DNA from 2 places in the Paenibacillus sp. J22P169 genome. Region 1 is predicted to be linked to the other one. Evidence: riboswitches for the same ligand, from Rfam matches in the RefSeq annotation. Region 1 holds a riboswitch; the other holds the start of a gene.
What was found. A riboswitch is a leader RNA that binds a small molecule or an ion and turns the genes downstream of it on or off. The one in region 1 is predicted to bind cyclic di-AMP.

Region 1 (5,739 bases):
TATCCCGCTCTTCCTTCGCGATAATATTGGCGCCTAGCATAGCCGCATGTATTGTTGCCATTAAGAAGAAATACAAGACCAGGATGCCAAAATAGCCACTTGCCTTCGATAAATCTAACGCGCCGCCACCCATGATCACTTGGAGGGACTTTGGCATTTCCGCCATAAGATCATTAATCTGTCCGTTAGCCGCCGTTGCTTGGTACTTGTTCATGCCACTTGCTATTAGAAAAATAAGCCCTAGGCTCCAAAAAATCATCGATTTTCGAAACGTTTTCAGTTCTCTACAAAAAATATTCAATGGCTTTCCCCTCCTCTCGCCCTCGTTTTATACGGCATGAACATCCTTTTTCGTGTAGATGAAGTAACTGGCGGCAATGGAAACGACGATAATCGCGATGGCTGCAATGACATAAGATGCTTCATAGCTGGCATGCGCAAGCATGTATTTCCCGTTAAAGTATTTGAAAGGCGAGAAATAACGTTTGGCCCCCTCACCATCTACGGCAACAACCATTCCAATAACGAAAAAGGCAAACACCGTACCGAGACTGACGGATAACACCGCTTTTATTTTAGAAAATACGACTGAAATGATGAATCCTATGGCTAGAAACATGAGCTGGATAAACAGCAAAGTGAGTGAAATCAACAGGAATGTGCTCACATCAAAATCGACCGTTTTTACTTGAAGCGCCATCATATAGGCTGCAGCAATATAAATCACACACGTTATCACTAATGAAGCGACAGCCGCTAATAGTTTGGAAGTCACTATTTTCGTACGCGTTACGGGCTTTGTAAGAAGAAAGTCTGCTGTTTTCTCACGAACTTCCTTGGAAAGGATAGACGTTCCCAAAACCATGGCTTGAATGGCTCCGCATAGCGTAATGTACATAAAGATATACATATAGAATCCAAGCAGGGTACCAAAGGTCTCGATTTCAATACCCAGTGCTTTCCTTACTCCTTCTGGATACCCCTCTAATATGGAAGAAAACTCTGCAAAATCCTTAGAGACAGAAGGAAAAAGGGATAGGAATAGGACGATGACAGCAATTAAGGAGCACGTCCACGTGATTGTGGATTTCCGATACGCTCTCAATTCATGAAGGAAAATATTCATTCCTTTTAAGCCTCCTTCTCATAGTAGTGCATAAAGATCTCCTCTAAATCAGGCTCTTCGATCCAAAGATTTTCAATTTCAATTTCCGCAATTTTTCTCATCACTTGATTAATATTGCCTTTAAATAAGAAGCTGGTTGTCTGGCCTTGAACATCAATGTTGTTGACCCCGGTCATCTTGAAGAAATTAGGGTCGAGTGCTTGTGCAGTGTCAATTTTAAATCGCTTAAAATTGTTTTCTTTTAACGTGCTGATCTTCTCAACCGTTACAATCCTACCTTCCTTAATAATCGCAACTCGATCACAAAGTCTCTGCACTTCACTCAAAATATGAGAGGAAAAAAGAATCGTGGCTCCTCTTTGATTTTGTTGTTCGAGCAATTCAAAAAACTTTTGCTGCATGAGCGGATCCAGTCCACTTGTCGGTTCATCAAGGATAATCAGCTTAGGATCGTGCAGCAGCCCTTGAACGATGCCCACTTTCTTTTTGTTACCCAACGATAGATCATCAATTTTCTTCGTAACGTCCAGATCCATGATTTCAGCAAGCTCTTTGATTCTTTTCGTACAATCTTTTTTGTAAAAGCTGGCTGAATACTTGAGTAGATCAATCACTTTCATGTTGTCATAATAAAAAACTTCTGACGGTAAGTAGCCGATTTCTTTCTTAATCTCAGGCGCAAACTGGATGCAATCTTTCCCGAAAATTTTGGCACTGCCGCTTGTTGGAAAAATCAGAGACAGCAGCGTTCGAATCGTTGTCGATTTCCCGGCACCATTGGGTCCAATAAAACCAAAGATCTCCCCTTCTTCGATCGTAAAACTAACATCTGTAATACCTCTTGAATTGCCATAGGTTTTGGTCAGATTGTTGATTTCAATTGCATGCATAGTGTAGCCCCCTTATGAATTCCTGTTAATTGTTGGGTTTAAAGCAAACAAAAAGAAGCCCTAAGCGTAGAGAATCTCTACTCTCGGGCTTCTTTACATAAGAAGGCGAGTGTGCGGTTCTCTCTCAATGCACTACGAGGTTAGCTGTCGGATTCGGACTTGAGAGCGTCCTACCTAATGCTTGCGAGCATCAAGATTCACCCCATGAAGCCATGTGTTGCTTGTACGGCTTCGATTGGTTCCCCCGTTTCCCTACTGGGAATTAAGTGGTTTAATTTAGTAAAAAATCAACTTGTCGTATTGAATCTTACGCCGTTCTTTGTAGAATGTAAAACGTAGATTCGCCTTTAATTCTTGCTTATTTGACTTTGGCAGTCAATGAAAGCGCATTCATATGGAGATGGCGTTGATTATCCATACTTTGCTACATATTAATGCTCCTTAGGGAATAAAGCATTGAGAAGTCGCCTGCTTAGGACGATCACGTCAATTGGAAACAATGGAATCTATTTGATATACTTACTCCAATCAATGACATCTATTTCATTTTGACGGAGGATTCTAATGTCTAATTCAAGTATGTTTACCATGGCGATGTACCGCCCCCATCCAGGTAAAGAGGCTGAACTAGCCGAGATTGTCAAAGGACATATCCCTGTGCTTCGTGAAGAAGGACTCATCACGGATTTTCCGCCGGTAACGCTTCAATCTGTAGACGGTACCCTTATTGAAATATTCGAGTGGCAATCCGAGGAGGCCAAGGACAAAGCGCATACCTCCCCGAATGTTTGGCCGATTTGGGAAAACATGATGAAAGTTGCAGAACTCGTAAGCCTTTCGTCGTTGCCTGAAGCAGCTAAGCCTTTTCCAAACTTCAAAAGAGTCACTCTGTAGCCATGATGCGCGTAAAAAACCTTCAATTACTTGAAGGTTTTTTTACGTGTTATACAACCGCCGATACTCCTGTGGAGTTAGACCCGTATGTTCCCGGAAGCGCGCAATAAAGTAGCTGCTCTGGGAAAAGCCGATATGCTCTGCCACTTGCTTAATAGTCAAACCGGTAGACATGAGCAGCTGCTTAGCTACAACAAGACGACATTCAAACAGCCACACCATCGGAGTACGCCCCATCACTTCGTGAAACATTCGACTAAAATAATAGGTACTGAAGCCTGCCTGTTCAGCCATCTGCAAGAGCGTAAGCGGACTCGTGCAGTGCGTACGAATATATTCCGCAACCTCCCTCATCCGTGCACGCTTATCCAGTATGGTTGCCGTTCCATGCGTCTCTGCACTTAAGGCAAGCTCAGCAAGCAGTTCATAGAGCTTTACCGCCAATTGTACCTCGTTCCGATCATAAGGTGATGCCAGCTCCAATAAGCCCCCGGTCAGTTGTTTGAGCTTGGGTACATCACTATAGGTAAACAACCATACAGCTGAAGTTCCTTGATCGTTCAACAGCCTGTCAAGTCCCTCACCTGCAAGGTGTACCCAAAATACTTGCCAAGGATCATTCGGATCTGTTCGATACTCCTGCTCAAGACCCGCCCCGTAATAGAAGCCCTGTCCCGCTTCCAGACAGAATTCCTTCCCGTTCGCTTTGACATATCCCTTACCGCCTAACACAATATGTAAGTTTGCTTGTTGCAGCTGCCCCTTAAACCGCCACTCCTGATGTTCGGGGAATTCCGCATATTGACCAATCATATCCGGATACACCGTGTAGTGTTTATACATAGGCTCCGGTAATACATAATGAATTTTCATGTGCCCTCCAAAACGCAAAAATCTGATACACGGAGCAAAATGATGTTATATACATTCAATTATAAAGAAATATAATGAATACATAAAGAACTTTAAACAACAAAAAATTACTATATCAATAGAAATGGGGATGTTGTTCATCATGGAAAAAACCATTCCGGGAGAGAAATTTGACCTAGGTGTGTGCTACTACCCTGAGCAGTGGCCGGAGCAGATGTGGGCTGACGATTATAGGAGAATGCGAGAAATAGGCTTTACCATCGTGCGAATGGGTGAGTTTGCATGGAATTTTTTTGAACCCGAGGAAGGGGTATTCGCTTTTGATCTGTTCGATCGCGCGATTGACCTTGCCCACGAACATGGACTGAAGGTCATTCTCGGTACTCCGACGGCAACACCGCCCGCTTGGATGACCTATAATTACCCGGAAATTCTGAACGTTACATATGAGGGTGTGCAGTATCAGCATGGGCTGAGACGTCACTACAATTACAGCAGCCCTGTTTACCGCGAGTACTGCGCGAAGATTACCGAGGCTATGGCAACTCATTATGCGAACCACCCGGGCGTAGTTGGCTGGCAGATCGACAACGAGCTTAACTGCGAAGTGAATGTCTTTTATGCCGAGGCCGATCATGCAGCGTTTCGGAAGTGGGTACAGGAGAAATATGTTACCTTGGATGCATTGAATCAGGCATGGGGGACTGTCTTCTGGAATCAAAGCTACTCGGACTGGGAGCAAATTCATTTGCCTCGTCCTGCCCCTTCCAAATCCGTTAACCCTCATCAAGCGCTGGATGAAAAGCGATTTATCTCGAATAACACGATCTCCTTCGCCCGTGTGCAGGCAGACATCTTGCGTCAGCTAGCACCAACGCAGTGGATTACAACGAACGGCATGTTTGGTCATCTGGACAGCCATGCCATGACGGATGAACTGCTAGACTTCTTTTCTTTCGACTCGTATCCGAACTTCTCAACCATTTGGAACGATGCCGATCGCGAGAATCCACTCATGGACCGCAGCAATTCCAACCAACTCACCAAGATACGTTCGATCTCCCCTACTTTCTGCATTATGGAGCAGCAGTCAGGCCCTGGCGGTTGGGTTAACACGATGGGACAATCTGCACCCAAACCAGGCCAAATGCGATTATGGACGTATCAATCGGTTGCTCACGGGGCGGATATGGTTCTGTTTTTCAGATGGCGAACGGCAACATTCGGCACCGAAATTTATTGGCATGGGATCAACGATTACCATAACCGTCCCAACCGAAGGGTCGCTGAAGCCGCAACAATTAGCCGGGAATTGGGGAAAATCGGGGAGCTTATTGCTGGGTCTCGCTTCAAAGCGGAAGTGGCCATTTTGCATGATTATGACAATGAGTGGGATGGGGAACTTGACCAATATCATGGTCCTCTAACCAGAGAAAGTGAATACAGCTGGGGGAAAGCCCTACAGTTCAGCCATATTCCATACGATTATTTGTATGTCCAGAATAAGACTACCCTAGATGACCTAGCTCGTTATCAAGTGCTCATCTACCCTCATCCTGCCATCATGTCGGAGGAAACGGCAGAGCTGCTTAAGCAGTATGTAGCGGCTGGAGGCAAACTGCTTTTCGGAGCTCGCTCAGGTTATAAAGATAAACGCGGACATTGCCGGATGACGCCATTCCCTGGTCTCGTCGCGGAGCTTTGCGGGGTCACAGTTGAAGACTTTACGCTCGTCCTGAACAAGGCAGCGACACCTAACATCCGCTGGATCGATGGCGGAGACGAAGCCAATACGCCTGCGCGTCTGTTCAATGACATTCTCCTGCCAGAGAACGGCAACGTACAGACAGTAGCCTTGTTTGACGGCGACTATTATGCCGGCAAACCGGCGCTTACCCGCAACCCTTATGGCAGCGGTGAAGCCTATTATTTCGGCGCAGCGTTCAGCCGCGAAAT
Region 2 (5,739 bases), on a different contig from region 1:
TCGAATATGGCATGGAAGTGATGCGCCGCAAAGGGGTGCAGTATAAGCTATCAACCGCGATCAAGGAATGCACATCGGAAGGGGTTATTCTAGGCAACGGCGAGTTCATTCGCGCAGGCACAGTCGTCTGGTCAGGAGGAATACGCGGCAATTCCTTGCTGCAGCAAGCGGGGTTCGAGGTTCAGCGGGGCCGGGTGAAGGTAGATAGCTGCTTGCGTTCCTATCAATTCCCGGAGGTCTTCATCACCGGCGATTGCTCGATCGTCACGAGCCCAGAAGGTACGCCATATCCCGCTAATGCCCAAATTGCTGTCCAACAGGGCTATAATGCAGCGAGGAATCTGATTCAAACGGTTCGAGGTAAGGAACTGAAGCCATTTGTGTATGATTTCAGGGGGACGGTCGCATCCTTGGGCCGAGGTGAGGCTGTGGGATTGCTTAAAGTCAAGAAAGTGAAAGGACGTCTGGCCTCTTTTATTAAAAAAATGATCGATGCCCGTTATTTATTTCTCATCGGCGGTATACCACTCATTTGGAAGAAAATGATTTGGAAGCAGAAATCCACGACCCGCAATTATCATGTGCCGAATTAATAGCTTTATAACGACAAGAAAGCTGAATTGAGAAGCCCGAAGAATGGGATCTCAATTCAGCTTTTTAATTTTGCTTATTCGATTACACCTGAGCGAATAGGTGCTTTTCCAACTGCCTCTGGTGCCGTACGGCTCTTGTTCGAATAACTCTTATATAAGATGGAGCTGCCAATTGTTAGTAACGCGATAACCGCCATACCCCAGATGAGGTTGTCAAAAGCACGTGCGAGCGGCAGCGACTTCTGCCAGACCAGTGCACTCCCCGAGAGCGCGACGGCGAATGCGCCGCTGAAAAATTGCAGTAATTGGAACAAGCCCATGCCAGAGCCGACGCGATCCTTGGTCAATTGTCGAGACAGCTCATTGGATACAGCGCTGGAAAGTGTCGTAAAGCTGATGCTGACTAGGATATAGAGCGCAGCAATCCAGTAATAGGAATAGCGGGCAGTCAGGGCTAGAAGTACCGTAGATAACAGCATCAACCAAGGCACATAGCGAAGTAATGCTGTATTCCCATAACGGTCGATGATGCGGCCCACTCGGTTGGATACTAGCATCGCAAGCAGAGCACCCGGGAAGAGCAGCAGTCCAGAAGTGAGTGGGGCTAAGCCGAATACACGAGCAAGCATCTGAGGTGCTAGGAACAGGAAGCCGAAGCTGATCATATAGGATGAAACGCCGATCGCGCTAAGCGCCATATAAGGTCTATCGCCGAACAGGGCAGGCAGCACGAACGGCTGCGAAGCCAGGCGAATGCGCAGAGCGAACAGAGCAATCGCGAGAATGCCTACTATGAGGGCAACGAGACTCTTAGAAGTTAGGAAGAGCAGCAGCCCGGTCGTCCCAATCCCGAGGAGCAGAGCACCGATGAAATCGAACGAGCCGCTTTCTGGTTTTTCTTTTGGGAGTAGGAGAAGAAATATAGGGATAAGCAGAAGCGTAACGCCGGTAATGACGAACAGGAAGTGCCATCCCAAATACTGTACGATGGAACCGCCTGCGACGGGACCGAGTCCTAAGCCAAGTGAAGCCGCGGATAGGATCAGCGACATGGCTCTGCCTCTACGAGACAACGGAATGTAGCGGGTTACGAGCACGATACCAAGCGATGGGATCGCGCCTGCGCCAGATGCTTGAATCAGTCTTGTAATCAGCAAGAGTCCGAAGCTGTTCGTGAACAGCCCTAGGATGGATGCACCGCCTAGTGAAAGCAGAGCAATGACGTAGAGCCTGCGAATTGGCACGAAGTCGGACAAGCGGCTATAGGTGATCGAAGCAATGGCGAAAATGATCGAATACCCTGTGACAATCCACGACGCCGTCGAGGGGCTGAGTTCGAATTGGACTGAGATTTTGGGCAGTGCCAGATTGAACATCATCGTGTTCATGATCACAAGTACAATGGTAAAACAGAGCAACCAAGAGACCGGTGTTTCACGTAAGCGACTAGGCGTCTCTGGTGGCGTAGGCGTTGTTTCTTGATGTGAGTGGTTGGTCGTATGACTTGACATGGTACACCATCCGATCTATAACTATAATTTTAATTGTTACAGTTTATCATGGCGGGTATGTCGTGTCAATGAATTGACCTGTATGAAACCAATTCAGAATTGAATATTTATCCATATGGATGTATTATTATTCAAAAAAAAACATACAGGGGGATACGATGGCACACGTGATAAGGAAAGTGGAAATGGAAGATTTGGAGGCATTAACAGAGTTGATGTATGCCTATATTGTAGGCTTTTATAAGAAGCCACGGCCGGAGACAGCTGCAATTCACCGACTGATTCGTAACCTGCTTCAGGAACAAGGCGGTATACAGTTTGTTGTTGATAAAGAGGGGGAACTCATCGGCTTTGCGACGCTATATTTTGCCTGGAGTACGATGAAAGCTAGTCCCATTACGATCATGAACGACCTCTTCCTTCTAGAGCCGTTTCGGGGAACCGCTGCAGAAGAAGATTTGTTCCTGAAGTGCCGTAGCTATTCCAAGGAAAACGACTATGCCTACATGTCATGGATTACCGCACCGGACAACCATCGTGCACAACAGTTTTTTGATAAAATGGGCGGAATTCGCGCGGATTGGGTGAATTACACGATTGTATAAGGGCAGCCGTTGCCAAATAACTGATTTTTTTCATTAATTCAATGTAAAAAGCTAGATAAACTAGAATTAACTAGATCTTTTTGATGGAATTGACGGAGCGCTTATCAGATATTCGCGTTAACAAGGTAGTGTGTTAAAGATAAAACGCCCTTCATCCAACGGATTGTTGGTACTAATCAGTAACCTTAGAAGATTGCAACCACGTTGTTTAGTCAAAATACCCCGATTACCTACGAGAATGGAAGATAATCAACGAATCAAGTAATTGTAAGCGAATTATTGGGGGAAACGAGAGGTGGAAGAGAGCTTTTTACGTTTTTTCCCTCCTTTACTATGTTGGTAGAAGAGAGTAGTATTCAACACGTACATGAACAGTTGAATATTTCGCTTAATTTTCTGTTAAGAAAAGCGGGGGAACCACGAGTAACATGGGGTGAATAATGGTACTGATACCGAGTACCTTTTAGGGCAGATTTCTCGCGGCCCGAACCCGGCAGCTAACCTCGTAAGCGATCGTGAGAAAGGAGAACATGTGTCCAAAACACAAGGTCTATCCTTGTGTTTTTTTGCGTCCATTTTCTAATGTGATGAATGAAATTGGCTTTAATTGGAGGAACGACCACGAAATGACAAGTGATTCATTGAAAAAAATTGTGTTTGGTAAGCCGCTAAAGTCGAGTGAGATTGAGTCGGAGAAAATGCCTGTCTGGAAAGCCCTCCCTATCTTATCGTCAGATGCCCTATCTTCCATATCGTATGGGACGGAGCAGATTCTGTTAGAGCTCGCGACAGTGGGGGTTGCTGCTTTTGCTTTCTCATTGCCGATTGCGATTTCGATCATCGCTCTGATTCTACTGCTCGTGTTGAGCTATAGACAGGTGATCGAAGCGTACCCAATGGGCGGCGGCGCGTATATGGTTACCAAAGAAAATTTAGGCATGGTGTGGGGACGTCTCACCGGTGTCTCTCTTCTAATCGACTACACCTTAACCGTGGCCGTTTCGATTTCAGCTGGTGTCACGGCGATTACGTCTGCATTTCCATCAGCCGTACCGTATATTGTTCCGCTGACCATCTTACTGGTTTGGATTATGGTCTGGCTGAATTTACGGGGTACTTCCGAATCAGGAACCGTATTCGCGATTCCAACGTACTTTTTCATTCTTTGTATCCTTTTGTTAGTGGGTAAGGGTATTTTCGATTTACTGACAGGATCGATGAACACGCATGCGATCGAATTTGCGCCAAGCTCGGCGACGAACTCACTAACGTTATTCGTAATTCTCAAGGCGTTCTCGTCCGGTTGTTCAGCTGTAACAGGGATTGAAGCGATCTCCGATGCCGTACCGCATTTTAGAACGCCTTCAGTCAAAAATGCCAAACGAACACTTCTCTCCTTAGGTGGCCTGTTGGCCATCGTCTTCGGTGGGGTAACGCTGATTGCCTTAGGGTATGGGGTGGCACCTGATCATAACGGTCATACATCGGTTCTTTCGATGGTGACGGAGCAAGCCTTTGGCCGAGGCGTTATGTATTACGCGACGCAAATCGCGACAATGCTAATCTTGGTATTGGCTGCGAATACCAGCTTCAATGGCTTCCCTATTTTGGCATCGATCATGGCCCAAGACAAAAACTTCCCTCGCATGTTTTCTTTCCGTGGGGATCGACTTTCGTATCACTATGGCATTGTTACACTAGGCGTATTAGCCAGCCTGCTATTGATTGGCTTTAAAGGTAAAACCGATGCACTTATTCCGCTTTATGCGATTGGCGTATTTTTATCTTTTACACTTGCTCAGACGGGTTTGGTTCGTAAATGGCTCAAAGAGCGCGTACCTGGCTGGATCGGTAAGTTGATCATTAACGGCCTGGGCGGTATCGTCTCTCTTGCAGTTCTTATCATTTTCTCAGTTACAAAATTTAGCGAGGGTGCTTGGATTGTCATTATCATTACACCGATACTCCTCTGGCTCATTACAAAAATCAGTCATCATTACGACGACGTAGCCAAACAGCTGCGTATTGATATCACACAAGACCGTGTATGTACCAAAGAGCCCGTCATTATCGTACCTGTGGCCGGGATTCATAAAGCTGTTGAGCAAACCCTTAACTATGCCAAATCGCTTTCGCCTAACGTCATCGCGTTCTATGTTTCCTTCTCGGATGAGGACGAAGAATCGATGCAGGAGAAGTGGCAGATCTGGGATCCAGGCGTTCGACTCGTAGTGTTCAAATCAAGATATAGAACGATCCTGAAGCCGCTGGCCGAATTCATTGATCGCATCGACACGCACGTGTCAGAGAAGCAGTCGATCATGGTTATTCTCCCGCAATTCATGCCGAAAAAGTGGTGGCACCGTCTGCTCCATAATCAATCTGCAGCGCGGATTCGTTCGAAGCTTCAAGCCGAAAAGGATATCGTTGTTGCAACAGTACCGTATCATTTACACCAATAGAAGTGTACAATAATAGGGAGAACTTGTAGACGAGGTGACCTTATTATGGTGAAAAAGAAAGCAAAGATTACGCCAGCTGCGGCTAGCGTGCAAGATAAACCCGCAACACTGAAGGATCTGCTGCGACCGGAAATATTGGAAGGACTCAAAGCCCAGGCTGACGCGATGAAAGCGGAAGAGCAAGCGAAGAAGGATGCAGAGAGAGCTAGAGTAGAGGCGGCTCGCAAGGCGGAAGAGAAGCGTCTTGAAAACGATTTTGCCTATCAGCTGGAGAAAAGCAAATTAGATTGGCGGAAACATAAATGAGGGGGCGCACGATGTGCCTCCTTTTCTTTATGAGTTCATTGTTAGCGCTTACAGGATGCGAGGTGGATCAGAGTTCTGTGGAATTGGCGGTTGCATCTACATCTACATCTACAGGGACTACAACCTCGACATCAACACCAACACTTGTTCCATCAGTCGCGCCCTCTGTGAACACAACAGTAACAATACCAGAGAGCAGCCCAACAATGTCACCTGTCCCAACGACCTTCTCCCATCCTGCATCCGATAGTGCAACAGTTAA

Region 2: another riboswitch for cyclic di-AMP. It lies ahead of AC58QG_RS20745 (APC family permease); the one in region 1 lies ahead of AC58QG_RS19020 (ABC transporter ATP-binding protein).

Annotation. Positions count from the first base shown of each region.
Region 1 covers NZ_JCAUAO010000003.1:265,018-270,756, reverse strand. Annotated here, with positions in the region: gene AC58QG_RS19030 (DUF2705 family protein) at 1-301, opposite strand, end outside; gene AC58QG_RS19025 (ABC transporter permease subunit) at 329-1,126, opposite strand; gene AC58QG_RS19020 (ABC transporter ATP-binding protein) at 1,132-2,016, opposite strand; cyclic di-AMP (ydaO/yuaA leader) riboswitch at 2,131-2,295, opposite strand; gene AC58QG_RS19015 (antibiotic biosynthesis monooxygenase family protein) at 2,581-2,910, shown strand; gene AC58QG_RS19010 (AraC family transcriptional regulator) at 2,953-3,783, opposite strand; gene AC58QG_RS19005 (beta-galactosidase) at 3,926-5,739, shown strand, end outside.
Region 2 covers NZ_JCAUAO010000004.1:112,443-118,181, forward strand. Annotated here, with positions in the region: gene AC58QG_RS20730 (NAD(P)/FAD-dependent oxidoreductase) at 1-593, shown strand, start outside; gene AC58QG_RS20735 (MFS transporter) at 668-2,104, opposite strand; gene AC58QG_RS20740 (GNAT family N-acetyltransferase) at 2,263-2,709, shown strand; cyclic di-AMP (ydaO/yuaA leader) riboswitch at 3,085-3,236, shown strand; gene AC58QG_RS20745 (APC family permease) at 3,336-5,171, shown strand; gene AC58QG_RS20750 (YqkE family protein) at 5,217-5,477, shown strand; gene AC58QG_RS20755 (hypothetical protein) at 5,545-5,739, opposite strand, start outside.